3 regions of the Aliikangiella maris genome follow, and region 1 is predicted to be linked to each of the others. Evidence: predicted binding sites of a transcription regulator. Region 1 holds the regulator's gene; each other region holds the start of a gene.
The links. The regulator FNR, encoded in region 1, switches genes on or off when oxygen is low (the NO sensors DNR and NnrR bind a similar motif). The targets are predictions, from matches to a motif close to TTGATNTANATCAA.

Region 1 (10,459 bases):
TTAAACAAGCATTATTTCTCGGTGCACTTTGGGGTTGGCTACCTTGTGGTCTGGTATATACCAGTCTAGGTTATGCATTAACCTTGGCAACCCCAATCAATAGTGGTTTATTTATGCTGTTTTTTGGTATAGGCACTTTGCCCGCAACTTTAGCCGCTGGCGCTGCCAGTGTTACACTAAAAATCTGGCTCAATAAAAAACCGGTTCAGTGGGCAAGTGCTTTGGTGCTCATTCTTTTTGGATTTTATATTTTATACGGACTGTTCTTTGCCGACTCAACAATGGCAGGACATCACCATCATCATTAAGTAGTTTGTGTGCCAACATGAAAATTAAATTTTGCCAAAGAAAATTAACGTGAGGTTTTTCATCATTTAATAGCTTAATCCGCATGTTTTATTGATTATCAAGCAAAGTAAATTACTAATCAAAGCTGGTGAATAAAAGGATCCCATCATGATCCAGGTCAAAATTAAGAATAAATTTTAATCTATAATCGCTGATTTAATTTAATCAGTGATATGTCATTTTCATCTTTAAAACGTCCCGAATTACTTTCACCGGCAGGTTCACTCAACCATATGCGTTATGCTTTTGCATACGGGGCTGATGCTGTATATGCCGGACTTCCCCGCTACAGTTTGCGCGTTAGAAATAACAGTTTTAATTTGGCTAACCTTGAAACTGGTATTAAAGAAGCGAGAGCTATTAATAAAAAATTTTTTGTTGCAGTAAATATTACTGCGCATAACAGCAAAGTTAAAACATTTGTTAACGATATTGCCCCAATTATTGCTTTCAAACCCGATGCTTTAATCATGTCAGACCCTGGGCTAATTATGTTAGTCAAGCAGCATTGGCCAGACACTGAAATTCATTTGTCGGTACAAATGAACACAGTAAATTTTGCAGCAGTTAAGTTTTGGCAATCACTTGGGATTAAACGTATTATTCTTTCACGTGAACTTTCTTTAGATGAAATTGCAGAAATCCGCGATTACTGTCCCGATATTGAATTGGAAGTATTTGTTCATGGTGCACTTTGTATTGCCTATTCTGGACGGTGTTTATTATCAGGCTATTTCAACCATCGTGATCCCAATCAAGGAGCATGCACTAATGCCTGTCGATGGGGTTACAAAGTTCATGAGGCTGAACAAGCCAATAACGGTGATATTTTCCAGAAGTCAAAACCGCAACTTGGACTGGGAGAATACTCAGAACAACTCGTGCTACTCGAAGAAAACCAAAGACCTGGTGAATTGATGCCAATGTATGAAGACGAACATGGCACCTATGTATTTAACTCAAAAGATCTGCGAGCCATTCAACATGTTGCACGTTTAATTGAAATTGGCGTAGATTGCCTCAAAATCGAAGGTCGAACCAAATCCTGTTATTACGCAGCTCGGACAGCACAAGTCTATCAACGAGCAATCGATGATGCGATTAAACAAAAACCATTTGACAAATCATTAATGGACATTTTAGAAGGCATGGCTAATCGGGGCTACACCGAAGGCTTTTATCGCAGACACGTTCATGATGATTATCAAAATTATTTAAATGGTAGCCCAGAAAGACACTCCCAGGTTTTTGTTGGAGAAGTGGTAAAAAGAGAGGAAAATAGACTTTTAGTTGAAGTTAAAAATCGCTTTCAGGTTGGTGATCGTCTAACTCTTATGTCACCAAAAGTTGACTACCCTATTTTGCTGAATGAAATTTATGATAAATCAGGTAACCACATTATTGTTGCTCCGGGTTCAGGCCATCAAGTGTGGATCGAAGCCCCAGAAGCGTATGATCCCTCAATGGGCTTAATTATAAAACACTTGAATCTTGAAAAATAATATACATTAAATTTTCAGTTTAATGTTGAACAATTAATAACACAAACCATACACACTAAAATTACTCTAGAAAAAAGAGGCAAAAGCCTCTTTTTTCAAATCAATATACAACAATCAAATTTTATAAGTCAGCATTAACCAACCTTTACTACGCGAAGCATAGTTATCATTATCGCTGCTAAAATCGGCATACTTAAATAATACTGATAGATTTTTATTAATTTTTTTAGCAACTGAAAAATCAATTTCAGTACCTAAATCAATTCCATTTTCATCAGTAGAGAAATCATGATACACCAGTTTAAAGTTGTAACCATTTAATTTAAATGAACCATGTAACGCCAAATCTTCAATACCAACAACAGGAGTACCTAAAAATACGTCTGCCCAACCTTGGAATTTGTGTAGTGTCGCCAGTGAAGTGGTAAAACCTTGGCCTCCGTCTACATCGCCCCCCAAGACTTCATAATCTAAACCGAAGGAATAATTCTCTTGCTGGTACGCACCCGACAACAAATAGTAATCGGCACTGTAATCATTTGGGTTATCACCTGTATCTGATTGCGAAGCATATTCTACGGTATAAGCGAAACTATCAACTTTACCAGCATAACGTACACCTAAAGTGTTATTCGATAAGCCCAATGCGCTCTCATTATCAATAGAAAAATAATAAGCGGAAAGTTTGCCTGCTCCTAATTTATAATCTAAATTCACCAAGTGAGTGTTATGCTGATGATCGCCTGCAGTGACAGCTTCACCAAAAATGCGATTAACATTAAATACATAAGCGTAATCAATCGAAAGATTTTCTGCTGGTTTACTTTTCACGGTAAAGCTATCGTAAGTTTGCTCATTTTGACGCCAACCCACTCCACCCACAAAGCGCTGATTACCAACAAGAATGCGTTGTCGGCCATAAGCATATTGTGTTGCGTCGGAACTATAACGCAAAAATGCCTGGTTTACCTCAGTACCTTCAGGATCAGCGACAACAGGATACTCTGCTCTTTGTGGTGTATTATCCGCACCCGCATTAAAGTCATCCATACCGATTTCAGTGACATCATCAAATTCCAAAACCGAATCAAACTGACTTGCCCATTGCGTTTTAATCGTTGCTCTGGTGCGTAAGGTTGATGCATTCGCATCTTTAGCAAAGTTATCTTGATCGACAGTTTCGATTCGGTAACGAAAACTTAAGTCAACGGTATTTGAAATGTTGCTTTCACTTAATACGACCCCACTTGTCGTAGTGGCTGCCATAATAGAAACAGCCATCATATTAAACTTAAAGGTATTTTTCATTTTTTTATCCCCTTAAAAGGATTTAAACGACTATTATCATTAGTCTTTGGTTGTTAGGATTTAATTTATTTGATTTAGCCAACTAATGTATATGAATGAATTTATTTTTATTTGATCAATATCAAATATAATTTTACTTAATTTTCAAAAATTGATAACTACAAATCAAAATTTTCCAACCAATATTTGAACGAGTTAACAAAGTACCAATTGAATCGAGGTGGCTATGCCAATTTCAATCAGTTAATTGGCTCAAGCGATTCAATAAGAATGTTTATTGGTGGCAACCATCATCATGCAGAAATTCAAATAGAATGTGTTTATCGTTAAAGCTTGTCATGTTAACTTAAAAATATTTCGCTAATATGTGGTATACAACATCATAGTAGAATTAAATTATTTTAGTGACAAATTATCAGAAAGTGTTGTTAGTTATTATCGAGCTAAATTAAATTGCCATCTTAATCATTTATTGCAAATATAGATATTTGATAGGGGGATTTTTATCTGGAAACTGACAATAAAAGGAACTTACTGTAAAAGTAACTTACAATAAAAGTGACCGGCCTGAATAGCAATCTACATTCACCCAACGGTTGGCGCTATTTCATAGCGTACATAGTCATTTTTTGTCAATGAGTTTAAACTCTTATTTACACAATCAACCATATAATTACGAGTCAATCAAATGACAAATTTTGACATTATTGGTTTGCTTACCCTTAATATAAACAATAATTTTATTGTGGATATTAATATTGCTAACAATGAATAACTAGCGTTCATTCTCATTTAGCAGTAAGATAAGCAATATTACATTACAACTCCGAGCCTTACTTAACTAAGTTTTATTTTTTATTTCTTGGCAGTGTATCGATGCACGATAAGAATTGAAACAAAATAAAATAAGTTAGTTTGGCCGCAGCAATAACTGCCAGGGTTAACAGAGAAATCGGTTGACCTCCCACATTTGGAAAGGAGAAAGATTTGAATAATCAACTTATCGACCCTCAGGGTCGACAATTTCCGTATATACGCCTGTCAATCACTGACGTATGCAATTTTTCTTGTACATATTGTTTGCCTGATGGTTATCAGGGCGATAAAAAGAAATCTTTTCTTACAGTGAGCGAAATCAAAAATCTGATGACAGCTTTTGCTGAATTAGGTGTTTTTAAAGTCCGTCTCACAGGTGGCGAACCCAGCATTCGCAAAGATTTTGTCGAAATCATTCGTACCGTAAAAAACATCCCCGGAATTCAACAAATTGCCACAACTACCAATGGCTATAAACTTAAACAACGTATTCAAGCTTGGGTTGACGCCGGTCTTACCAATCTTAACGTCAGTGTAGATAGCCTAGATCCCAAGTTATTTCACAGTTTGACTGGGCATAATCGTTTACAAGAAATTCTTGACGGAATTTATTTTGCCCAGACTTTAGCTTTAAAAAAAATAAAACTTAACGCAGTCTTACTTAAAAACATTAATTCTCATCAATTTCATGAATATGAAAACTTGCTCAAAAATAATCGACTTAGCATGCGATTTATTGAATTAATGCAAACTGGCGACAATCTTGAATATTTTAAGCAATATCATGTCTCCGCTGATTTATTAAAAAACCATTTAGTCAACAATGGTTGGATAAGAAAAGAAAAAGAGCCTGGCGCAGGACCCGCTATTGAATATTATCACGAAGATTATCAAGGTACGTTTGGCGTGATAGCACCTTATGATTCTGATTTCTGTGACACCTGTAATCGTTTACGCATTTCAGCGATGGGCGAATTTCATTTATGCTTGTTTGGCGAAGGTGGATTTAGTATTCGTCACTTGTTGAAAGCTGATTCACAAAAAGAAGCCTTAAAAGAGACTCTGTGTCGTTTACTTGGCAATAAACGCAAACAACACTTTTTACATGACGGCAATACTGGTTTTATACCTAATTTGGCTTCAGTGGGAGGTTAAAGCCATATGAATGATAATAAAGATAATCCCTATACAGAAAACTACTTGATTGAGTTTTCACAAGCACTTGATTTAATCAATCAACATGCCTCTCCAATAGAACAAGTATTTATTTCGCTTGATAAAGCACTAACCTGCGTCGCTGCGCAAGATATCAACACCAAAGAATCCGTACCTCCTTTCAATAACTCAGCAATGGACGGGTATGCTGTCAACGCAAGAGACCTGGTTTCTGCGAGCCAACAAAGCCCAGTAAAATTATCATTGCTTGGTACTGGTGCTGCTGGCGAAGATTTACCCCTGAATATTGATAGCAATGAATGTCAAAATAAAGCTTGGAAAATCATGACTGGCGCACCAGTTCCATCAGCTTTTGATAGTGTTATTCCTATCGAAAATACACAGCTAGAAAATAATAGCGTACTGTGTTTTTCACCGGTTAAAGTAGCCGCCAATATTCGTTATGCAGGTGAAGATTTTCAAAAAGACCAGCCACTGATAAAAAAGGGAGAAATTATTAATACCAATAAAATTATGGCGCTTACCGCGCAAGGCATTGGTAATATCTGCGTTTATCAACGCCCTTCTATCGCACTCTTTGCGACAGGAAAAGAATTGGTTGATCACCCTGAACAAACACTTAAACCAGGTCAAATTCGAAATTCTAATACGCCTTACATGGTTAGCTGGCTTAAGTCATTACCTGTTGATGTTTACAATGCAGGAACCAACCACGATGATTCGAAAAAATTTGCAGACGACCTTACTTCAGCACTAAATAAAAATACCAACATCATTATTAGTAGTGGTGCGGTATCAATGGGTGACTTTGACTTCATACCCAAAATCATCAAACAGCTTGGCGGTCAGATTATATTTCATAAAATAAAAATCAAACCAGGCAAACCTATTTTATTTGCAAAATTTCCTAATGGCACATTTTACTTTGGATTACCTGGTAATCCTATTTCAGCAAATTTAGGTTTACGATTTTTTGTATTTCGACTAATCCAACGCCTGCTAGCTCAAGCAGATGAAAAACCAGTTACCGCAATATGCAATGAGGCGTTTACAAAAAGGCCTGGATTTGCAGCGATACTAAAATCATTTGCACAGATTAATCAGCATGCACAGTTAACTTGTAACATTTTACCTGGACAAGAATCATTTAAAATTAAACCACTACTCAATGCAAATGGTTGGATTTATCTGAAAGAATCCACTGAGAGTTTAGCAACTGGGGAGAAAGTCGAGTTTTATCCAACCATACCTTATTGGTTTTAATTGTGTTTATCGTTAATCGACTAAAGAAAAATGGTTGTTTTATTGATTACGGCTATTTGAATTTACTTTAGCTTATTTTTGTTTAACCAACTTACTCATAGCACTTATGTATTTAAAAATTCAATCCGATTGCATCACCTTTAGAGTGAGCCAAGCCGAGGCTCAACAATTATTAAACACCGGAGAAATAAAAGATTCAATCACTCTGAATCCTCTAAACCAAATTCAATATATGGTTAAAACTACCAATAACAATGCTGAGTTACTCTTTGATTTTGGCTCTCAATTAAAATTCACTTTATGTGTTAATAAACAAGTTCTTGAAAGTGAAGTTAAAGACAGACCAAGCAAACAAGGGATTAAAATCACAAGTAGCACTGCGATCAGTGCTTTTCTTGAAATTGACTTAAAATCAAAATAACTAGACCGATTGATAATCTGCCAGATAATTTAAATTTCGAAATGCGGACTCTTCAATATTCAAATTAACTGGCGTTGCCTTTATTTGCTTGAGGAAATCTCTTACACGATAAGTCTTTTGATTGAGTAATTGACTGACAGTGTTATGACAAGATCGATTTAGCAACATACATAAGTAATGCTCTCTTACATCAGTCACTAAATAATAAGCAGAATCAGAAAACTGAATTTGTTGCACAAGTTGATGAATTAATATTTTAGGTAGGAGTGGTACATCGACAGGTAAAACAAATAACCAGTCATTCTTCATAATTTGCAGCCCTTGCTCTATGCCTGCAAGCGGTCCAGCATAACCTTCTCGTTGATCGGTAACAACCAGATATCCATATTGTTGATAAGTTACTAAATGACGGTTAGCAGAAATAATTAATTCTCCTACCTGGTCTGCCAGCCAATCTATTTGATGCTCGATCAAAGGTTTTTGTTGGAATTGTTGTAGTCCTTTATCTTTTCCTTCTAGTCTGCGACCCGCACCACCAGATAATATGAGTCCTGAAATAAATGACTTGTCAATCATTTGCCAAATTCATCCTCATAGAATTGCCTACCAATATAACTCACAGTTCCTCTTAATAAATGAGCTATTCAAATATAAATAATTTAACCTTGAGTACTCAATAAAATAAATTATCTCAAACACTTAAAATCTATTATACATGACAAGATGTACCAGCTAAGGAACTTAAGCCTTCCATATCTTTAATTTGAATATAACGATCTTGAATCGATATGAGCCCTTGCTTTTGCAAACGGGTTACCAAGCGACTTACTGTTTCTACGGCTAAGCCCAAATAATTACCAATATCGCCACGAGTCATGGTCAACTGGAATTCCTTATTGGATAAGCCTCGGCGTTTAAAACGACCAGAAAAGTTTATAATAAAAGCCGCAAACCGCTCGTCAGCATTCTTTTTACTGAGCAACATCATTAAATCTTGCTCTTCGCGAATCTCGCCGCTCATAATCTTAAAAAGCTGCTTTTGTAAGCCGGGCAATTCCCGTGAGAGTGCTTCAAGTTTATCAAAGGGGATGGAACAAACCAGTGAAGTTTCCAAGGCTTTGGCAAAACTAGGATACTGTGTACTGCTAATTGCATTTAAACCAACTATTTCACCGGGTAAATGAAATCCGGTAATTTGTTCCGTACCATCAGAACTGATGGTGTAGGTTTTGAGACTGCCAGAGCGAATAGCGTGTATTGCATCAAATGTATCACCGGCATGGAACAAAAAGTCGCCTTTTTTCAGTACCTTTTTGCGTTGAACAATATTTTCGAGATGTTCGATATCAGAATCAGCTAACATCACGGGTAGACACAATCGTCTAATACTACAGGTCTGACACTTTATTTCACTATGCAAAAAATTATTCGAAGACAACTTTGACCCACCCTTTGTTTTGAATATACAGGTGCATTATACTCAATTTATATATTCAAGGGAGCCAATTTTCACAAAAATTAACGATATTCACAAAATAGAAAAGCCAACAAAATTATCATTTTAATCATTTACTCAATCTATTTGCGCTTAAATAAAGCTGAATCAGTCATTTAGATAACTTTTGAAAAACACCTGATTTCCTGTAACTCATTTAAATAGGCGTCAAATGTCATGCAAATATTACGAATCAGTAATCGGCCTTTAGCAAAGACTTGAATTGAATCGCCTGAATAAGTAATAAGTTTATCTTCAATTAGCGGTTGAAGCATCTTTAGTTCGCGAGAAAAATAGGTTTTAAAATTAATATGATAGCGAGTTTCAATCTGATTTATATCTAGATAAAAGTGACAAATTAAATCAAATATGACATTTTTCCTAATCGTGTCATCAAAAGTCATACTCGCTCCACGCCAAGTGGGTAGCTGACCCTGCTCAAGTAAATGATAATAACTATCAACTTCTCTGACATTTTGATGGTATTGCCCATTCAACGAACCAATCGCAGAAACCCCTACGCCGATTAATTCATATTCCTCGTGTGTTGTATAGCCTTGAAAATTACGATGTAATTGCTGATTATTTTGCGCGATAGCCAATTCATCATCAGGCTTGGCGAAGTGATCCATACCTATATAGCAATAACCGCTTTGTTGAAGTTTATCAATGATATAGGCAAAAATGGCCAATTTCTCCACTGGAGTTGGTAGCTCAGCACTTTTGATTCGACGCTGTGGTTTAAAACGATGAGGCAAGTGTGCATAATTAAAAACAGATATTCTATCAGGAGATATTTGAATAACTTTGTCTAAAGTCGCGGCAAATGTTTCTCGAGTTTGTAAAGGTAATCCATAAATCAAATCGAGATTAATCGAACGAAAGCCATGCTTTCTTGCTTCATTAATTAAATCACGAGTTATTTCAAAAGACTGGATGCGGTTGATCGACTGCTGAACTTTAGGGTCAAAATCCTGAACGCCCATACTCATGCGATTAAACCCCATTTGAGCCAATACTTTAATATCGGTAATTGCCAAAGCCCTTGGATCCACTTCGATAGAGACTTCGGTCGATACATCATCAGGTACATCAAAACAAGTCCTAATAGTATCCATAATTAATGCTATCTGTTTCATTGATAAGTAAGTTGGCGTCCCACCTCCCCAATGAATTTGTTTTAATGTTTTTGCTTTTAGGTGCGAGGACACCAACTGAATTTCGCGGACCAGATTTTCAACATATTGAATGGTTTTACTTTTATCTTTAGTAATGACTTTATTACAAGCGCAGTAATAGCAAATATTTTGGCAAAAAGGGATATGAATATACAGTGACAAAGATTTATCCTGCGCAATATTTTCAAGACAAGTAATATAATCGCTCTGCATATATTCATCGGAAAACTCCAGTGCAGTTGGGTACGAAGTGTATCTAGGGCCAGAAACATCATACTTGTTCAGCAGGTTTTCATCCCACTCAAGCTTTAGTGATTGCAATGACTTCTCTCCCCTTCTCGGTTGTAACTGATAGACATATCGTTAATCAGGTTTCGACTGGTAACAGCAGGTAGCTTAACAGGCTAAATTGAAAAGAGAATGATCTAGATCAGAAATTAATATCCCAGTTTTAACATCGATGTTTTAAATTATAAATTTCATGATTGCAAAAAATGAAATGACTAAAATAGTATGCTTGTTAGTCAGATATTGTTGTGATACCAATTATCTTAATGCTTAAATCACTACATGCTTACTCAAGATTATTTTGCTCTATCATCTGAATTAATTCATTCACATAAGCTTCACGCCGTTGTGAATAGTTAATCAATGTTGGCGCTAGTACTTTTGCGGTAATATTTCGATCTTGTTCACGCAGTGCCAGTCTCAATTCTCGCAACTCCGTATAGGCATGATGAGTGTTTAGATTTTTCATATAGCTTTTTACTGAAGCTTGTGGCGATTCAAATTTTCTTACCTCATGCTTGGCAGCTTCATGCCGACTATTTGGAATGATTCCACACCCTTGGGTATAACACCATTGCCCAAACAAGTTGTATGCCTGTTTGGCAAATCTAGAGCGTCCCCAGGCAGATTCATTTGCCGCCTGAACCAAAACCAATGCTTCAGG
Region 2 (10,459 bases), on a different contig from region 1:
GTGGTGAAACATTAGAAGTTATTACTACTTTGGCCGATCAAGGCGAGTGGGTTGCAACACAAATACCGTTAAATATTCATTATCAGGATGATAGTCTGATTATCATCAATAAACCGGCTGGATTGGTCGTCCATCCAGCTCCTGGGCATTATACCGATACATTGGTTAACGGATTGTTATTTGAATTTCCCGAACTGCGTAAATTACCTCGTGCTGGCATTGTGCACCGGTTAGACCGAGATACAACAGGTTTATTAGTCGTTGCAAAAACTGCGCAGGCACATAATCATTTGGTTGAGGAATTGCAAAATCGTGCTTTCGAACGTGAATACATGGCATTAGTTCATGGTGAAATTGTTGCTGGTGATACGATTGATTTACCGATTGGAAGACACCCAGTCAGTCGCAAAAAGATGGCTGTTAATGCTCATGGTAAAGAAGCAATAACACACTTTAGAATTGCAGAAAAATTTAAGGCTTTTACCTTACTTAATGTCAAACTTGAAACGGGAAGAACACATCAAATCCGTGTTCATTTGTCTCATTTAAAACATCCTTTGGTTGGAGATCCGGTTTATTGTATTCGTAACTTACGACCTAAAGGTATGGATGATTCATTTACTGAGTTATTTGATAATTTTAATCGACAGGCACTTCATGCAAAACAGTTAGCATTAACCCATCCAGAGAGTAAAGAATGGATGAATTGGTCGTCGTCATTACCTGATGATATGCAACAGCTCATTGAAGCTGTTCGTCAACATGATGAGCAAGTATAGATGAGTCGCATACTTACTGATGCTCTCTATTCGATGTATGCAAATTTATGATCCCAATTAATAAAAGCGTATGATGAAAAATAATGGTCAATCATTGATTTTCCCACAGTGGCCTGCACCCGCCAATGTGAGAGCAGTGGTTACTACGCGAATGGGTGGTGTAAGTATTGGTCGTTATGCTTCATTGAATGTGGCCACACATGTTGATGACAATCCTCAATCTGTGGCACAAAATCGGCAGCAATTACTGGATAATTTGCCAACTCAATCTGGCTTAAAATATACTATTGCCTGGCTAAATCAAGTTCATGGAAATCAGTGTATTGAAGTTTCGCAAAGTACACCACAAAACCAAACTGCCGATGCCGCATTTACCACTAAAAAAAATATCATTTGCAATGTAATGACGGCTGATTGTTTGCCTGTATTATTTGCCAACCGTCAGGGTAGCTGGGTGGCAGCTTGCCATGCTGGTTGGCGCGGTTTACTGGCTGGTGTCATTGAGAATACAGTTAACCAGTACATAAATGTTGAACAACATATTAAACAAAAAGACTCAATAAACACTCAATTTGTTAAAGACCAATCAAGTACAATTAATATAGCAAGTAATATAGCAAGTAATAATAAGCCCCAATTACAGTCATCAACTAATGATTTAATCGCTTTTATTGGTCCCGCGATTTCCCAACGGCATTTTGAAGTTGGCAGTGAAGTTTTTACGCAATTTGTGAGCAAAAATAAGCAATATACGTCGTTTTTTCGTCCAGCTCACAATCAATTTTCTGCGCAAAAATATGACTTTGATTTTGTAGGGCTAGCACGATTTATCATGCAGCAAATGGGGATTGAAGTTTTTGGCGGCGAATGGTGTAGTTTCAATGATGAGCAACGCTTTTACTCATATCGGCGAGATGGACAAACCGGGCGCATGGCGAGTTTAATCTGGATTGAATGATTATTTTAATCGAATGATTTTCTGGGGTGAGTCGAAGCTCATTTAATTGACAATTACATCGGGTTATTGCTGAATTGAGTCAAGACAGAGTTAAGACAAGACAGAGTTAAGACAAGTTTATGATTAAATTCTATTTTTTATTGGTGGTGTTTCTTTGTTGAGTAAAAATATCAATAATATGAAAACCTGGGAATAGTTAGCATGATTAGTTTTGCAGTACTTGCCGTTTTACTCGGTGGAATCGGTGCAGTGCTTTATATTGGAAAAAAGAACAATCAAGCTGATTGGGGACATTGGCTGACCAATATTTTAGATGGATTAATACGAGTTTATTGTCGCCGATATCATCGTCAAAATGATCAAAAAATCAAGATTCCTCAATCCGGGCCGGTCATACTGGCTAGCAACCACATTTCAGGTATCGATCCATTTATTATTATTACCGCAACCAATCGACCCATTCGATTTATGATTGCGCAAGAAGAATATCAAAAACCAATTTTAAACTGGATGTTTCGAGCCGCCGGATGTATTCCGGTTGATCGTGCGGGACGGGTTGAAAAGGCGTTTCGCAGTGTTATTCGAGCCATTCAAGCTGGCGAAGTTGTTGCAATTTTTCCGCAAGGTGGAATCCACCATACTACGACACCTCGAGAAAAAATTAAACCCGGTATAATAAAGTTGAGTTTATTGACCTTAACACCAATCATTCCTATCAGAATATGGGGGATTGTAGCGCCTGGCACAATTACGCAAGCTGCAATTCAGCGAAGTCAGGTAGAATTTGAAACTCATTGCGCTATTTCGGCTGACCAAGTGGCTCATCCAGACTTTGCTGGTGAAATGTCACAATGGTTAATCTTTTCAACTCATCAAATTCGTCTTGATTAATTGCAAATTGAGTTTTATTGGTATAAATTTCTTGTCTTAACAAAGCTTGATCCAAATCAGCATTTGCGCTGCTTGCATTACTTGATTTATTAGCAAACACCCCCATTTTGTAGGTATCGTTAATTTTAGATTTTAAAATATTTTATAAGGGGCACTTATGCGAATGGATAAATTTACCAGTAAGTTTCAACTGGCAATTGCAGATGCTCAATCGCTAGCATTAGGCCGCGATCATCAGTTTATTGAGCCTGTCCACTTAATGACGGCTTTATTAAATCAAGAAGGTGGCAGTGTGAGACACTTGTTCTCACAAACCGGTATTAACTTACATAGTTTACGCAGTCAATTAGGCGAAGCGCTGGATCATTTACCACAAGTTCAAGGTGTTCCGGGTGAAGTTCACATTTCAAATGATTTAGCCCGATTGCTAAATCATTGTGACAAGTTGGCCCAACAACACAAAGATCAGTATATTTCAAGTGAACTTTTTATTTTGGCAGCATTAGAAGATAAAGGTGAGCTAGGCCGGATTTTAAAATCCCTTGGTGCCGATAAAAAGAGTATGGAAAAAGCGATTGAAAATGCTCGTGGTGGCCAAGCTGTCAATGATCCAAATGCCGAAGAGCAACGCCAGGCATTAGAGAAATTCACCATTGATTTAACTGAGCGGGCCGAACAAGGAAAATTAGATCCAGTAATTGGGCGGGATGATGAAATTCGTCGGACTATACAAGTTTTACAACGTCGTTCTAAAAATAATCCGGTGTTGATTGGTGAACCGGGTGTAGGAAAAACTGCAATCGTTGAAGGATTGGCGCAACGAATTATTAATGGTGAAGTTCCTGAAGGTTTAAAAAATAAAAGAGTATTGTCGCTAGACATGGGCGCTTTGATTGCCGGTGCCAAGTTTCGTGGAGAATTTGAAGAGCGGCTAAAAGCGGTATTAAATGACTTAGCAAAACATGAAGGTCAGGTTATTTTATTTATCGATGAATTACACACAATGGTTGGTGCAGGAAAATCTGAAGGCTCAATGGATGCTGGAAATATGTTGAAACCAGCGCTGGCCAGAGGTGAACTGCACTGTGTCGGTGCGACTACATTAGATGAATATCGTAAGTATGTTGAAAAAGATGCAGCACTTGAAAGACGCTTTCAAAAAGTTCAGGTAGATGAACCAACGGTTGAAGATACTATTGCTATTTTACGTGGATTAAAAGAGCGCTATGAAGTTCACCACGGAGTAGAAATTACCGATCCGGCAATAGTTTCTGCGGCGACTTTATCACATCGATATATTTCAGACCGCAAATTGCCAGATAAGGCAATTGATTTGGTTGATGAGGCGGCTAGTTTAATTCGAATGGAAATAGATTCAAAACCCGAACAAATGGATCGACTGGAAAGAAAATTAATCCAGCAAAAAATCCAGCGTGAAGCCTTGAAAAAAGAAAGTGATGAAAGCTCTAAAAAACGACTGGCTGATCTGGAGGAGAGCATTGTTGAAATGGAGCGTGAGTTTGCTGAACTTAATGAAATCTGGACTGCAGAAAAAGCTGCACTACATGGTACACAAGCAATCAAAAGCGATTTAGAGCGGGCTCGAATTGATTTAGATGCAGCTAAGCGAGCTGGCGATCTTGCTCGAATGTCGGAACTGCAATATGGACGGATTCCTGAACTGGAACAGCAGTTAGATATGGCAAGCCAGGTTGAAATGCAAGATATGACTTTGTTGCGAAATAAAGTTAGTGAAAATGAAATTGCGCACATTGTTTCAAAATGGACAGGCATCCCGGTTGAAAAAATGTTACAAGGAGAAAGAGAGAAATTACTCCAAATTGAAAGTCATTTACATACGCGCGTGATAGGACAAGAAGAAGCCGTTGCTGCGGTTTCTAATGCTGTGAGACGTTCACGAGCAGGTTTATCCGATCCGAATAGACCAAACGGTTCTTTCTTATTTTTAGGACCAACAGGGGTTGGTAAAACAGAGTTGAGTAAAGCTCTAGCTAACTTTTTATTTGACTCGGAAGATGCCATGGTTCGAGTGGATATGTCCGAGTTTATGGAGAAACACTCGGTTGCCAGATTGATTGGCGCACCGCCGGGTTATGTTGGCTATGATGAAGGGGGCTATCTAACTGAGCTGGTGAGACGAAAACCTTATTCCGTTATTTTGCTTGACGAAGTTGAAAAAGCACATCCTGATGTTTTTAATATATTATTACAGGTATTAGAGGATGGTCGATTAACTGACGGGCAAGGGCGAACTGTTGATTTCCGTAATACAGTTATTATTATGACTTCTAACCTAGGATCTGACCTAATTATGGAGTCTGCTGGAAAAGAACATTACAGTGAGTTAAAGCAAAAAATTACCAACGTCATTGGTAACTATTTCAGGCCAGAATTTATTAATCGAATTGATGAGACGGTCATATTTCACTCACTGGAAAAAGAGCATGTCAAACAAATTGCTGCAATTCAACTCAAACGTTTGGCGCAGCGACTGCTTGAAAGTGGTATACAATTGGAGTACTCCGAAGCGGCTTTATCGAATATATCAGATAAAGGCTTCGATCCAGTGTATGGTGCTAGACCACTGAAGCGGGCGATTCAGCAATGGGTCGAAAACCCTTTAGCTGAGCAGATTTTGGCAGGTAAGGTTGAACATGGTAATCCGGTGGTTATCGACGCTTACCAGGGTGAACTGGTGTTTCGGAGCTAACAGTAAATAACACTATTTTAAAATATTACCATTCACCATTGGCTTGTCGCTTAATTGTGACCAGTCAATGGTGCACGCTTTAATTGGATTTAATTTTCAATAATATTTGATAGAATGCCTGCCAATAATTCATTCAGCATTTGGAAATTTCATGTCATTAATCCGGGGTGATAAGTTATCACTGGCTTTTGGACCACAAATAATTCTTAATAACGCTCAATTTGCCATTGAAGAAAAACAAAAGATTTGTTTGGTTGGACGAAATGGTACAGGTAAGTCGACATTGTTAAAACTGATTATAGGTGATATCAGTGCCGACGATGGGCATCTTATTCGCTCAACAACACACAAGATTGGCTTTTTACCGCAGGCGCTCCCAGAAAAGTCAGATATGTCAGTTAAGGATTTTGTTGAGTCTGGATTAAGTCAGGTAAAACAATGGGTTGACGATTATCAACAATTGATTACGGAAGATATTAATTCGCCAAAACTCCATGAATTAGAAGAAAAGATTAATGCTCATGATGGTTGGAGCATTCCCACTAAAGTGACTCAAACACTTTCTCGACTAGGCTTGGATGGCGAAGTCACCATGAATCAGTTATCCGGTGGTTGGCGTCGCCGTGCAGCTTTGGCAAAAGCGCTAGTACAAGAACCTGACTTGCTGATTTTGGATGAGCCTACTAACCATTTAGATTTAACGAGTATCGAATGGCTTGAGGAGCAGCTAAATCTTTTCAAAGGGGCTTTGCTATTCGTTTCCCATGATCGTCAATTTGTTAATAAAGTTGCCAATACCATTATGGAGCTTGATAGAGGGATACTGCGTTTTTATCCGGGAGATTATCTGCAATACACCCAGTTAAAAGAACAACAGTTAAAAGACGAAGATAAAGTTAATTCAGAATTCGATAAAAAGCTGGCCGCGGAAGAGGTCTGGATTCGACAAGGTATTAAGGCTCGGCGTACCCGTAATGAAGGACGAGTTCGTGCGTTGAAAAAAATGCGCGAAGAAAGAGCTGCACGCATTAACCAAATTGGCCATAGCAAGATTCAGGCAACGGTGAGTACATCGGGCAGTAAAATTGTTGCAAAAATGGAAGCATTGCAAGTGGGGTTTGACAAAGCACTGAATTTGCCATTTTCGGGAATCATTCAAAAGGGAGATAAGCTAGGTATACTGGGTAATAATGGCAGTGGAAAAACAACGTTTATTCGTACCTTATTAGGTAAGATTCCAGTATTTGCTGGACAATTAACTGTTAGTGATTCGCTTGAAGTTGCCTATTTTGATCAATTGCGTGAAGCGATTGATCTGAAGAAAACAGTGGCTGACAATATTGCAGATGGTCGGGAATTTGTCGTGGTCGATGGAAAAGAGCGACATGTCATCAGTTATATGCAAGAGTTTAACTTTTCTGCAGATAATGTGAGAGCGCCGGCAAGCAGCTTATCTGGCGGTGAAATCAATCGATTACTTTTGGCTAAACTATTCACCCGACCTGCTAATTTATTTGTTTTAGATGAGCCGACTAATGATCTAGATGTTGAAACATTAGAGATACTTGAACAAATGTTAGTAGAAATTGAAGCGACAGTTATTATTATCAGCCATGATCGCTTATTCTTAGATAATTGCTGTACATCATTATTAGTATTTGATGACCAATTAATTTCAGCTGACGATAAAGCTAAAAACCTTCATCAAATAATCGATATCGTCGGTGGCTATCAAGATTGGCGACATTATTTTGAATTAACTCAATCTAAAAGTAATAAAGCCTCTGACAAAGTTAAGGAAGTTGCAAAGCCCAAAAAGACGGCAACTAAACTGTCTTACAAAGAACAGCGTGCATTAGATGAATTGCCACAAAAACTAGAAAACTTGGAAAGTCAAATTGCAGAAATTGAGCAACAAATGTCACAGCCTGATTTTTATCAGCAACGTGACCAAGCAGATAAAATTATTCAGCAATTTGAGCAGTTACAACAGCAATTAACCAAAGATTATGAACTTTGGGATGCGTTAGAAGCCAAAAAGGAAAACCTAGAAAGCAACTAAAAAACTAACTAATAGCATTATGGTAATAATAAATATACCGATAAATGGGGCTATAAGCACAATCATACATTATTTATAGCCTTTAAGTTTTTTATGGAATTCTTCGTAAAGCCAAATAATAAATATTAATCATTTTTTTCTCTTTTGGATCTTATCATTTTAAGCAAAGTGGTGAGACCACTCTACATGATTATCTAAAAATACACCGCAACAGCAAGGCCGTACCAAATAAACGTTGCTACTTGGTGGCGGTTTCTCAGAATCATGAACAACCAAAAGTGCTTACCTAGTTATACATCCGCTCTAGCTTTCATGTTTTAAGCTTTTGCTCACTAATACAATTCAGTACGAGAGATTTATTTATTGTATATACATTGTTATTAGTCATTTTCATGATTGGTATGCTCACTAATGGTAAATAATTGATGGATTTTCTGCGGCAGAGCAAAATAGCTGCTATAAATATGTCTAGATACATTTTTCAACATATGCTTTTTTAAATTTCGTTTAAGATTTCATAATATCTCGGTTTGTAATTGCTATATTAGCGAAATAAACAATTAAAAAAGTATAGGAGAATAACATGAAGAAAAATGGTTTGAGACTATTGGTTGTGCTTACATTAGTACTGCCAAATTTTCTGATAGCTGATGACAAATTAAAATCAACAATTTTATCATCACCACCGCGTCCAGCCGATGAAGTTAAACGAGATAAATATCGAAAGCCTGAGCAAGTTTTACAATTACTCGATTTAAAACCTGGCATGCGAGTTGTCGATTTGGTGGCTGGCGGTGGTTATTATTCTGAGCTGCTCGCTCGAGTTGTTGGTAACAATGGATTAGTGGTTAGTCATAATCCTCCTTATGTAATTAACCGCTTTGCAAACTTTCTCCACAATCCCAAGCAAGGCTGGCTTGCGCGTTTTGAAACGCCAATATGGAAAAATTGCGTAATCAAAAATACTGATGAGCTAGATACAATTAATTTACCAATGCAAATTGACGCAGTTTTAATGGTGTTGTTTTATCACGATACGGTTTGGCAGGGGGTTAATCGATCCATGATGAATCGTCGTATTTTTAATGTGCTCAAGCCGGGTGGAACTTATTTGGTGATTGATCACAACGCAAAAGGTGGACGCGGAATTATGGATGCTAAAAGCTTGCATCGTATTGATAAACAAACGGTAATTAATGAAATTACCTCTGTAGGATTTGAGTTGGCCATTGACTCATCGATTTTATTAACCATTGAAGATACGCGAGATTATAGTTTTGTTAGAGATGTTAAATTAAAACGTGATCAAACAGATCGGATGGTTTTAAAATTTATTAAACCAAAAAGTTAAAACAAGTATTTTTCGGGTAAATCTCAAATATATCCTATAAACAATCTCAATTTGTGAAATTTTATTGTTTTATGATGTAAAATAAAATCTAAGTTGATCAATTTGTTGGTCGTGAGATAAAGCAAAATTCTTGCATTTATATTGAGTTTTTAAGTGGGAATGAAAAAAATATTTTGTCAAATGACTTAAAATTTGTCGATATTGTTAATGTTGATTGAGTTATGCTATTTTTTTTATGCTGGAATAATTACAACATTTTAAAAATTAAAATAAAAAACAAAAATTCAATTTTGATTTTAATTTTAATTGGCTGCTTTGATAAGGTGTAATTTGTGTTATCTGGCAAAAACCTAACTACGATGTTTAACGAAAAACGTTTAACAAAAAATATGATTAACAATTAAAATTAGGAGAGCCTTTCATGAGACGATGTACTAAGGTACTCGCTGGTTTTGCTTTATCCTTGTGCTCTGCGGCAGTGCTCGCTGCAGACACAGGCGGCGAACTTCGAGGACATGTTGAATCAAGCTCGGGTATAGATATCGCTAATGCGGTAATTACAGTAAAACATAAAGGAAAAGGAATTACTCGAACAGTTGTGACTAACTCTGTTGGTGATTATGTATTAAGAAATTTACCTGTTGGGGAATATGAAATTATTGTGTCTGGCAATGGTTATGATAACGACACCAGTTCAATACGAATTGTCGTCGGGGAGCCAGCAATTATTGAAACTGTTTTAGGTGGCGGAGACTCAGGAAATGTTGTACGAATTGTTGGTACACAAATCCAGGGATTAAATATGTCAGAAACAACTTCAGGTCGTTCATTTGATTACGAAGATATTAAAATGATGCCTGTTGAAAATGGATTTGAATCTATGGTGTTAATGACTGCGGGAACAGTTGAAAACGGATCGCCTGAAAACTTTAATGGTGCTTCATCTATTGGCGGTGCTTCATCTGCTGAAAATGGTTATTATCTCAATGGTATTAACATTACCCAAATCCAATCTGGTTTAGGTTCGTTTAGAATGCCTTGGGAAGCCATAGAGCAAACCAATGTTCAAACTGGTGGTGTTACCGCTGATTTTGGCGGTGCATTAGGTGGAATTATTAATGCCGTTTCTAAGTCTGGTGATAATGAATTTCGATTTGGTTCACAGGTCAGATACGATCCTAAATTTGGTTATACTGCACATGATTCGATACGCTTGAAAAGTGATCCTGCTTCTTATAGTTCTGGTCCTGGTATCAGCCAGAATAATGAGCGTGATGATTCAGAATATACTGAATTAAATATTTGGGCCAGTGGACCAATTGTTGAAGATAAAGCGTTCTTCTATGTTTTGTTCAATCCGATTCGTGATAATGATGAATGGGCAAATAATACGGTATTTGTTGAACGTGAAAGACAGTCAGATCGTTGGTTTGCGAATTTTGAATGGTTTATTACTGATGAACATTCTATTGGATTAACCACTTTTAATACCAAGCGAGAAACTGAGCGTTTAACGCTGCCATATAACAAAGATACAAATACTATTGGTTCACTTAGTGCCGGAAATGATGGTAAATCTTATGCCGAAGATGGTGGTAATTTTATTGGAATTACTTATCATGGAGATTTATCTGATTATTTAACCTTAGATGTTGTATTTGGCCGTACTGAAGAAGAAGAAATTCCA
Region 3 (10,459 bases), on a different contig from region 1:
CATTTTGAATTTTAAAAATTTAATTTTTTCCGGATTCAATTGAATAAAGAAAATTACCATTGGTTATTGCCGAATAGCTGTTGATTAGTGGCATAAAGTGAGTGACAAGTACAAACTCTTGCTCAATTCTCACTAATTGACTAAGTAACGTGAACCAAAAAGTAGATTTTCCTCAAAACGCTCAGCATTTAAGCAATGAGCTATTAGAGAAAGTGCAAGGTTTTGATACTAAAGCGCTTTATTGGCTAAGTGGCTATTGCTCGGGGATTGCCGATGCTCGACATAATACGCCTCAATTGTCGCAAACTAATCAATTGTTGCAAGCGCAGTTGGAGGCATCCGTTGCACAGCCAGTTGCGCTTAAAACGGTTGTGCTTTATGGATCACAAACCGGTAATGCGCAGTCTATTGCTGAAAATCTCCATCAAGCACTTTCGCAAAAAGGCATTGACGCTGAATTGGTTTCAACGGCTGACTTCAAAGCGAACAAACTTAAAGAGCAACAAGTGATTTTGGTGGTCGCATCAACGCATGGTGAGGGTGAACCACCTGATGATGCAATTGACTTCCATGAGTTTATTCGAAGTAAGCGTGCGCCAAAGTTAGCTGACGTGCAACATGCTGTGTTAAGTCTGGGAGATTCAAGTTATGAATTTTTCTGTCAAACCGGCAAAGATTTTGATCAGGCATTGACTAAGCTGGGTTCCAAAGCTTTGGTTGAGCGCGTTGATTGCGATTTAGATTATGCCGAGCCGTCGCAAAACTGGATTAAACAGGTTGTAGAAGCGCTTGAGAAATTAACGACTGTTAATAATACGGCTAATAGTACGGCAGTTGGACAGACGGGAAGCGCCACTGATAATCTAGTAACCAGTCAGTACACCCGTGACAATCCATTTACTGCAACTATTTTAGATAATCAAAAAATTACCGGACGTGATTCGGTAAAACATATTAATCACATTGAAATTTCTTTAGAAGATTCTGGTATTGTTTATGAGCCGGGCGACTCTTTAGGAATCTGGCCAAAAAATAATTTACAAACTGTGCAAGAAATTTTAGCGACATTAAAACTGTCCGGTGAAGAAAATGTAACGGTTAAGAGTGGCGAAAAAACACTGCTTAGCGCACTGACAGAGAATCTGGAAGTTTCGTTATTGACCAAAGATTTTATTCGTGAATATGCCATACTCGCAAAAAGTGACGAGTTAAATAAAATTGCAGAAAGTGAATTTTCAGAATATATCAAAAACCATCAAGTTATCGATGTGGTGTTGGCTGCGCCAGCACAAATTTCAGCACAACAGTTAGTTGATTTATTAAAACCAATTAAACCGCGTTTGTATTCAATTTCATCAAGCTTACAGGCGAATCCTGAAGAAGTTCATATCACGGTTGGTCTGGAAGAATCTGAAAATGAGCAAGGAACTCGCTTTGGTACGGCTAGTTACTATTTGCTTGAATCATTGGCAGCAGATGATGAAGTGTTGGTTTACATTGATAAAAACAAAAACTTCAAATTACCTGTGGCAGATAAACCAGTAATTATGATTGGCCCAGGCACTGGTATTGCACCATTCCGTGCTTTTCTGCAAGAACGTCAAGAGACCGAGGCCAATGGTGCAAACTGGTTATTCTTTGGCAATCCAAATTTCAATACTGATTTTTTATATCAAGTTGAACTACAGGCTTATTTAAAAGATGGTCTGCTTAATCAATTAAGTGTCGCTTTTTCTCGAGACCAAGCGGAGAAAATCTATGTGCAAGATCGTCTGTTAGAAAGTGCAGCACAAGTCTGGCAATGGATTAATGAGCAGGGCGCTTATCTTTATGTTTGTGGTGACATGAACAGAATGGCCAAAGATGTGAACAATGCACTAATCCAGATTATTCAATCTGAAGGTGGTTTGAATCAGGAAGATGCTGAAGCTTACCTGAGTCAGCTAAGAAAAGATAAACGTTACCAAAGAGATGTATACTGATTATGACTATTAAGCAGACTCAATACGATCCGACGATTCATTCGGATGTTGAAAGAATTAAAGTTGAAAGTAACTATTTACGCGGCACAATAACACCGAGTTTACAAGATCCGATTACGGGTTCGGTTGCTGATGATGATTTAATGTTGATTAAGTTTCATGGGATTTATCAGCAAGACGATCGTGATTTGAGAAACGAGCGCAGAAAACAAAAACTCGAGCCATTGTATTCATTTATGATTCGGGCACGTGTACCTGGCGGAGTTGCAAGCGCTGAGCAGTATATTCAATTGGCAGAACTTGCGACACAATATTCAAATGGCAGCTTACGACTAACAACGCGTCAAGCATTTCAATGGCATGGTGTTTTTAAGCGAAATTTAAAAACAACGATTGCTGGAATCAATCAAACAATGCTCGATACTATCGCGGCTTGTGGCGATGTGAATCGTAACGTTATGGGTAATCCGTTACCACAAACTTCAAAAATTCATGCCGAGGTTTACGAGTGGGCAAAAAAAATCAGCGAGCACTTATTACCTAAAACTAAAGCCTATCATGAGATCTGGCTAGATGGCGAAAAAGTTGAATCAACTCAAGAGCCTATTTATGGGCAAACTTATTTGCCACGAAAATTTAAAACAGCAATTGCAGTACCGCCTTATAATGATGTGGATATATTTGCCAATGATTTAGGCTTTATTGCTATTGTCGAAAATGATGAACTGATTGGGTTTAATGTTGCTACAGGCGGCGGTATGGGAAGCTCTCATGGTGACGAGACAACTTATCCACGTGTTGCTGATGTAATTGGTTTTTGTACCCTAGACCAAGTACTGCAAGTTTCTGAGAATGTAGTTAAAGTTCAGCGCGATTATGGTAATCGAGAAGTGAGAAAGCTTGCTCGTTTAAAATACACAATCGATCGTTTAGGAATCGAACAATTTAAATCGATTTTAAATGAATACCTCGGATTTGAGTTGGCTCCAGCAAAACCTTATGAGTTTACTCATAACGGCGATCGTTATGGTTGGATGCAAGACGAAAATGGAAACTGGCACTTAACACTCTATATTCACAGTGGCCGAATTATTGATAATGATGAGGCGAAACTATTTACCGGGCTTTTGGAAATCGCAAAAATTCATTCTGGAGAATTTAGAATTTCCCCAAATCAAAATTTAATTATCAGTAACATTCAGCCTGAAGTTAAAGACAAAGTTGCTGCACTTGTTCAACAATACAATATTAGTATTGGTGATAAAGAGTCGCCAACAAGATTGAACTCACTTGCTTGTGTAGCATTTCCAACTTGCTCGTTGGCAATGGCAGAAGCTGAAAGGTATTTGCCGACATTTTTAGACAAACTCGAAGCTTTGATGGATAAGTATTCATTGCAGACACAACCGATTAATGTGCGCATGACGGGGTGTCCTAATGGCTGTGCTCGACCATTTTTGGCCGAAGTAGGACTGGTTGGTAAGGCACCTGGTAAATACAATTTATATTTAGGTGGTAATCCCGTGGGGAGTCGTTTAAATAAACTTTATCGAGAAAATATTGGTGAGCCACAAATTCTTGAAGCGCTTGAATCAATATTAGAAAACTATGCTAAGCAGCGTGAAAGTAATGAGAGCTTTGGCGACTATGTAATTAGAGCCAATTACGTCAAAGCAGTTGTTAATGGTTTGGACTTTCATCAGTAAATACGTTGACTTTTAACTCTGTTGACAAGTTCATCTTGTCAACATGACAAATTAATGTAGGAGATGACCGTGTTAGATTCGGTTTGGAATGAAAGAAAAATACAAGAAGCGAATGAAATTCTTGAACCCAAAACAGCACAAGAGCGAATTGAGTGGGCGTTAGAAAATTTGCCTGGTGAGTTTGCTCTTTCTTCAAGCTTTGGGGTTCAGTCGGCGGTCAGTCTGCATATGGTGACGCAATTGAAAAAAGATATTCCGGTGATATTAACCGATACGGGATATCTCTTTCCTGAAACCTATCAATTTGTCGATGAATTGACCAGCCGATTACAATTAAATTTAAAAGTTTATCGCGCTAAAGTTTCAAGCGTCTGGCAAGAAGCTCGTTATGGCAAACTCTGGGAAAAAGGTGTTGATGGTTTAACCCGTTACAATCAGATGAATAAAGTCGAACCGATGGAGCGTGGACTGGAAGAATTAAATGTATTGACTTGGTTTGCTGGATTGATGCGTAGCCAATCCAATAGTCGACAAAACTTGCCAGTTATTCAAAAAATTCGTGGCAGAATTAAAGTTCATCCATTAATTGACTGGAATAATCGAACCGTTTATCAGTATTTAAAAGCGAATGATTTGCCTTATCATCCTTTGTGGGAAAAAGGTTATGTTTCGATTGGTGATACTCATAGCACTGTCCCACTAAGTTTGGGAATGAGCGAAGAAGAAACAAGGTTTGGTGGTGTAAAGCGTGAATGTGGTTTACACGAAGATAATTTTTCAAGCTTGTAACGACTTCCACAAAACGATTGTTACTAAAATAATTACTGCTCGCATTTGACAACTAAGTCTTATATCAATTGCCAAATGCGAGTTGCCACTTTGACTAAATTTCTGAAAACTAAATTTTATCCAATCAATGTTCATCGTCAGTTCTTTAGTGGAGTAACTCGAGTTTTATTGAATATTCTGATATGAGTTGTTGTTATTCGTTCTTTTCTTATCGACCAATAGATTATTATTGCTACAATAGTCAGTAGCGTTGCTATTTCGCATTTAACAAGATAACCTGTGTGTCACTCAAAACTATTTTGGTGTCACCTTTAATGCTTGGTGTCTTTATTGTTAACAGCCTGATTATCGCTATTGTCGTCTTGATTCACTATGAAATCTTGCATCAATTGACGCATCAATTACCACGATTGAGAGTAAAACATAATTTTAAAATTGTGATCGGTGTTTTTGGTGCACTATTTGCGCATATAGTTGAGGTGTGGGTATTTGCTTTAGCTTATTATGTGATGATTCATATTAGCGGGTGGGGAAATTTAGTTGGAAACTCTAGCGGTTCGCTCATGGATTGTGCTTATTTTTCCTTCACAACTTACACAACCTTGGGGTTTGGCGATATACAACCGGTTGGTGAAATTCGATATTTGACGGGGATAGAATCATTAACTGGACTAGTGTTAGTCACCTGGACTGCTTCATTTTTATATTATGAAATGAAAAGTTATTGGAAAGAAAATTAAATAAACTGCCGGTTAGTCGACCCGGCAGCTTCAATGTTTTGGTGAGTATCGGTTACCGCTTTAGCTTATACCTCAGCGTTCCTCACAAACGTGACAACAACTTTTAGTTTTTTAAACGACACATTAGTTTCAACTAAAAGCCAATGCTGCTAGGTTTTATTGAATGTTAATGTGGCGTTGACTGTTTTTTGGTAACTCTGATTTTTTCAAATGTAATTGTAATAGACCATCTTTGAATTCTGCGTGAATATCTGCTTCGCAGACGTTTTCAGGCAGATTAAAGGTGCGCTCAAAATGGCCATAAAATCGCTCAATGGTGTGAAGCTTTTTATCTTCTTTTTCAAATTTTCGCTCACCCGATAAAGTGAGATAATTGTTGTTAATCGCCACTTTGATATCTTCTTTTTTGACTTCTGGTAATTCAACTTTAATGAGATATTCACTGGCATCTTCAGTGACATCAACGAGCGGTTTCCAACTTGATTCGATAGCAGAGTCTTGAAAGTTACTCATTAATCGAGTGGAAGGTGAAAAAAAACTGTCAAATTCTCTAAAAGGATTCCATCTAACTAAACTCATGATCTTGTCTCCTAGTTTTTTAAATGAATCTATGAAGGGTGGAATAACTTGACTACCACGATGTAATTGTAAATAAATTGAGCAAATGCGTATTGACTAAGGTCAAAAAGAACAGTAGATCGAAGGTACGAAATATGCTTATTAATTTAAATATTCAACAGAACTGTGCTAAGTTGGCGTAAATAATCGGTTAATATATGGCTTTTTCTTATAAGCAATTGGTTAAATAATGGTTGATATTCGTCGAATATTCTGTAGGATAAACAGTGATTCCCTTAAATAAATAAGATCATGTTCTCAAAATCTTTTAATTTTAAATTCTCTCCTTATATCCCAACTCCCCTTGTGGGTTAGTTAATCTATTTTTTTATTTATCGTTTTAAAAAAGTTTAATTAATTATCTGTGAACCGCGGGCTAATCCAGGTTCAGGTAATAACTCAAATCTGAAAACAAAGTGAGTGTAAAAATGCAAATGATTGACTGGCAGCGTGCCGTGATCAAGGTGGGGAGTGCGTTAATCGCGCCAGAGGGAAATGGTTGTAGTATTCGTTATCTGTTGGCATTAGCTGAGTTTATTCAACATTCTGTGCAACATGGTAAAGAGGTGGTACTGGTTTCATCGGGGAGTGTTGCCGCAGGGGCAGGGCTAATGAAATTTGATTTGGCTCAGCAGGTCTCTATTCCGCAAAAGCAGGCTCTCGCTGCAGTGGGCCAATCTTATTTAATGCAACATTGGCAAAAATTATTTGATAATCAATGCGCACAAATTTTATTGACGCGTTCTGATTTGGAAAGTAGTAAGCGTGTAGCGAATGCAAAAAATACGCTCAATACGTTATTACAGATGCAGGCAATCCCAATTATCAATGAAAATGATTCTGTGGTGATTGATGAATTAGTGGTTGGTGATAATGATAATCTGGCGGCACAGGTCGCTGTTATGTGCGATGCTGACCTGCTGATTATTTGTAGCGATGTCGATGGATTATACAACAAAAATCCACAGCTTCATGCCGATGCGCAATTAATCGAAGTGGTTGAAACGATTGATGATTCAATTTTGCAAAGTGCTGGAATAACCACAAACCCGATTGCAACCGGAGGTATGAAAACTAAAATTCAGGCAGCAGATACGGCGATGCAAGCAGGCATTAATACGTTAATTGTTAATGGTAGAAAAGCGGCAACTTTTGAACAGCTCAAGCAAACGCGGCAAACAGGCACACTATTTTTTGCTGCGTCTAGCCGAATGAATAGCATGCTGAATTAGGAGAAAATTATAATGAATACTCAAGACTTAACGGCGATTAAACAACAATGTGAGCAAACTCGTAAAGCAGCAAAAGCAATCGCATTAGCCAACCCGACACAAAAAAATGCAATTTTGTTCTCAATGGTAAAAGCATTAATAGAAAATAAAGCCACTATACTCGCGGCCAATGAGCGTGATGTTGAACAGGCGGAAAAAGACGGCTTGTCTGCAGCGATGATCGATCGGTTAACCATTAATTTAACAGGCATTGAGCAAATGCAAAAAGCCTTGGCTGAAGTGGCCGAATTGCCTGATCCGTTATCGGAAGTCTTGCCTATGACAAAAAGGCCAAATGGTATAAAAGTGCGTAAAAAGAGAATTCCGCTAGGGGTTATTTTAATGATTTATGAATCACGCCCCAATGTTACTGTTGAAGCGGCTGCGTTGGCTTTAAAAAGTGGTAATGGGATTATTTTACGTGGCGGCAAAGAAGCTTTTCATTCCAATCAAGCCATTGCTACCTGCTGGCAAAAAGCACTCACTGACAATGGTTTTCATCCTGCTGGAATCACCGTACTCGCATCGACTGATCGCCAGTTAATGAATGAATTACTCAAGCTGGATGAGCTTATAGATGTTGTCATTCCTCGGGGTGGCGAAGGACTCATCAGACATGTGGTCGCCAATAGCCATATCCCTGTAATTAAGCATTATAAGGGCGTTTGTCATTTATATGTTGATGAATCGGCTGACTTGCCTCTGGCTCTGGATTTATTGATTAATGGTAAAACGCAGCGCCCTGGCGTGTGCAATGCACTGGAAGGGTTAATTGTTCATCAGCATATCGCTTCTGCATTTTTGCCCGAAGCCGCCAGCGCTTTGCAAGCAAAAGGGGTCAAATTATATGGATGCTCTAAAACTCGACAACTGCTACCAGAAATTGAGGCTGCTGATGGTGATTTATTTGCCAAAGAATTTTTAGCATTGGAGATTTCTATTGTGACTGTTGATTCGTTTGATGAAGCGGTTGAGTTTATCGATCAATATGGTTCTGGTCATACCGAAGTCATCGCAACACAATCGCAAGATAATGCCGAGCGATTTATTAATGAAGTCGATGCATCGGTGGTTATGGTTAATGCTTCTTCGCGATTTTCTGATGGTGGAGAGTTGGGTTTAGGTGCTGAAATTGGAATTTCAACCTCTAAAATTCATGCTTACGGGCCAATGGGACTAGAATCATTGACATCACAAAAATTTGTGGTTGAAGGTGAAGGGCAAATTCGCTGATTCAGTATAATTCAGTGGTGTTTTGGTTGTATTAATCATTCATACTGACTTTTTGTGAAAGCATGGACTTGTTCTATTTATCGTTTGTGTGTAAGCTTTTCTATTATCGTGGTCCGATGAGGTTGGCCACTTATCTTCACTATTTAATCGATCTGAAAGTTTCAATAAGAAAGCACTAATAAGAAAGTATTAATAAATAGACAACTAATCGATATCAAATAGACAATAAGATAAGTGGTTAAATCGGATTTATTTAATATATTCGGATTTATTTAACATATAAACAGGTCAAATAAACCTGTTTTGACTTATTCGCCGATTATACTGTTAAACAACCCGATTTTACTTTGTCAATTAAATTCCACATAATTTAGTTTAAACGTGAGCACAATGGCTAAACATTAACCGGTTAATAATCGCTATGACGCAAAAACAAGACAACAATGATTCTCAAGCACCAAGTTCAACCGAGCAACAGCCCAATTCGCAATCGCCTGTAATAACGACAGCACCATCTATTAAGGGAAGTTACAAACGTGTTGCGATTGTTGCAGGATTGCGTACGCCTTTTGCTAAACAGTTAACTTTTTTTAAAAACACCAGTGGTATTGAACTGGGTCAAATGGTCGTCAGCGAATTGATTGCGCAGGCAGATATTGACCCAATACTGATTGAGCGTGTCGTTTTTGGGCAAGCACTGATTCAACCTGATGCACCAAATATAGCGCGAGAAATTGTGCTGGCTGCGGGATTGCCGGTGACAACCGATGCGTTTAGCCTATCGAAAGCCTGTGCCACAGGATTTCAGACAACCGCTACTATTGCTGAGTCAATTATGGCGGGTTCAATTAGTGTTGGCATCGCTGGTGGAGCAGACAGTTCGTCTGTTGTACCGATAGGGATCCACAAGAAACTGGCATCAATTTTAATGGCATTAACCAAAGCTAAAACGATGAAACAGCGTGCGAAAATTTTAAGTCAGGTGAAAGCACGGTATCTGTTACCGGTACCTCCGTCGGTAAAAGAATACTCAACTGGACTGAGGATGGGCGATAGCGCCGAGCAAATGGCACGCGACTTTGGTATTACCCGTGAACGGCAAGATGAATTTGCACATCGCTCCCATGAGTTGGCATCTCAAGCCTGGAGTAAGGGCTGGCTGGCTAACGAAGTCATGACGGCTTATGTCGAGCCATTTAAAGAAACTTTGTCGATTGATAATAATGTTCGTTTTGAATCAAAGCTGGCTGCATATAGTAAACTGCAACCGGCATTTGATAAACAATTTGGTACCTTAACGGCAGCCAACAGCACCGGACTAACTGATGGTGCCAGTGCTCTTTTATTGATGAGTGAGCAAAAAGCCAAAACACTAGGATATGAGCCACTTGGTTATATTCGCAGTTATGGTTTTGCCGCTTTAGGTGTTGAAAAAAATATGCTGATGGGGCCTGCCTATGCAGCGCCCATTGCGCTAGACAAAGCGGGAATGCAGCTTTCGGATTTGACCTTGATCGATATGCATGAAGCTTTCGCCGCACAGGCATTATGTAATGTGAATGCTTTTGCCAGTGAAAGTTTTGCTCGCGAAAATTTAAATCGTTCTCAACCGATTGGCGAAATTGATTGGGATAAATTCAATGTACTGGGCGGGTCATTGGCTTATGGACATCCATTTGCAGCAACTGGCGGCAGAATGATTACACAAACGCTAAATGAGTTACAACGCCGCGGAGGTGGCACTGCTTTAGTCACTGCTTGTGCTGCCGGTGGTTTAGGGGCTGCAATGGTTTTGGAGACGGAATAATGAAAAATATTGAGCAGTCAGTGTTTCATTTTACGGTAGAAAACCAGATAGGCTGGGTAACTATCGATGTACAGGGCGATTCACAAAATACGCTAAAGGCATCTTTTGTTGATGCGTTTAATCAAATTTTGGATGAAATTGAAAACCACAATGCGATAAGCGCGTTGATTGTGATGAGCGGCAAGCCGGATAACTTTATATCAGGTGCCGATATTTCAATGCTAAAGCAAATTCAAACCGCAGAGCAGGCAAGTGAGTTGGCACAACAAGGTCAGCAAATTTTCAATCGATTAGAAAATCTCAAAATGCCCGT

Region 2: the regulator FNR is predicted to act here: its motif matches at 2,675-2,688, upstream of clpB (ATP-dependent chaperone ClpB).
Region 3: the regulator FNR is predicted to act here: its motif matches at 5,889-5,902, upstream of ABVT42_RS04515 (Hsp20/alpha crystallin family protein).

Annotation. Positions count from the first base shown of each region.
Region 1 covers NZ_JBFDAH010000001.1:432,883-443,341, reverse strand. The annotation lists gene ABVT42_RS02005 (sulfite exporter TauE/SafE family protein) at 1-308, shown strand, start outside; gene trhP (prephenate-dependent tRNA uridine(34) hydroxylase TrhP) at 522-1,850, shown strand; gene ABVT42_RS01995 (alginate export family protein) at 1,965-3,158, opposite strand; molybdenum cofactor riboswitch at 3,971-4,155, shown strand; gene moaA (GTP 3',8-cyclase MoaA) at 4,146-5,129, shown strand; gene ABVT42_RS01985 (molybdopterin molybdotransferase MoeA) at 5,136-6,413, shown strand; gene ABVT42_RS01980 (DUF7009 family protein) at 6,520-6,834, shown strand; gene mobA (molybdenum cofactor guanylyltransferase MobA) at 6,835-7,410, opposite strand; gene fnr (fumarate/nitrate reduction transcriptional regulator Fnr) at 7,544-8,272, opposite strand; gene hemN (oxygen-independent coproporphyrinogen III oxidase) at 8,446-9,828, opposite strand; gene ABVT42_RS01960 (glucosaminidase domain-containing protein) at 10,082-10,459, opposite strand, start outside.
Region 2 covers NZ_JBFDAH010000004.1:153,102-163,560, forward strand. The annotation lists gene rluD (23S rRNA pseudouridine(1911/1915/1917) synthase RluD) at 1-779, shown strand, start outside; gene ABVT42_RS05070 (purine nucleoside phosphorylase YfiH/LACC1 family protein) at 850-1,737, shown strand; gene ABVT42_RS05075 (lysophospholipid acyltransferase family protein) at 1,939-2,628, shown strand; gene clpB (ATP-dependent chaperone ClpB) at 2,786-5,359, shown strand; gene ABVT42_RS05085 (ATP-binding cassette domain-containing protein) at 5,511-7,421, shown strand; gene ABVT42_RS05090 (class I SAM-dependent methyltransferase) at 8,005-8,772, shown strand; gene ABVT42_RS05095 (TonB-dependent receptor) at 9,194-10,459, shown strand, end outside.
Region 3 covers NZ_JBFDAH010000004.1:550-11,008, forward strand. The annotation lists gene ABVT42_RS04495 (assimilatory sulfite reductase (NADPH) flavoprotein subunit) at 150-1,982, shown strand; gene cysI (assimilatory sulfite reductase (NADPH) hemoprotein subunit) at 1,985-3,688, shown strand; gene ABVT42_RS04505 (phosphoadenylyl-sulfate reductase) at 3,758-4,477, shown strand; gene ABVT42_RS04510 (potassium channel family protein) at 4,759-5,217, shown strand; gene ABVT42_RS04515 (Hsp20/alpha crystallin family protein) at 5,374-5,796, opposite strand; gene proB (glutamate 5-kinase) at 6,264-7,067, shown strand; gene ABVT42_RS04525 (glutamate-5-semialdehyde dehydrogenase) at 7,080-8,339, shown strand; gene fadI (acetyl-CoA C-acyltransferase FadI) at 8,761-10,146, shown strand; gene fadJ (fatty acid oxidation complex subunit alpha FadJ) at 10,146-10,459, shown strand, end outside.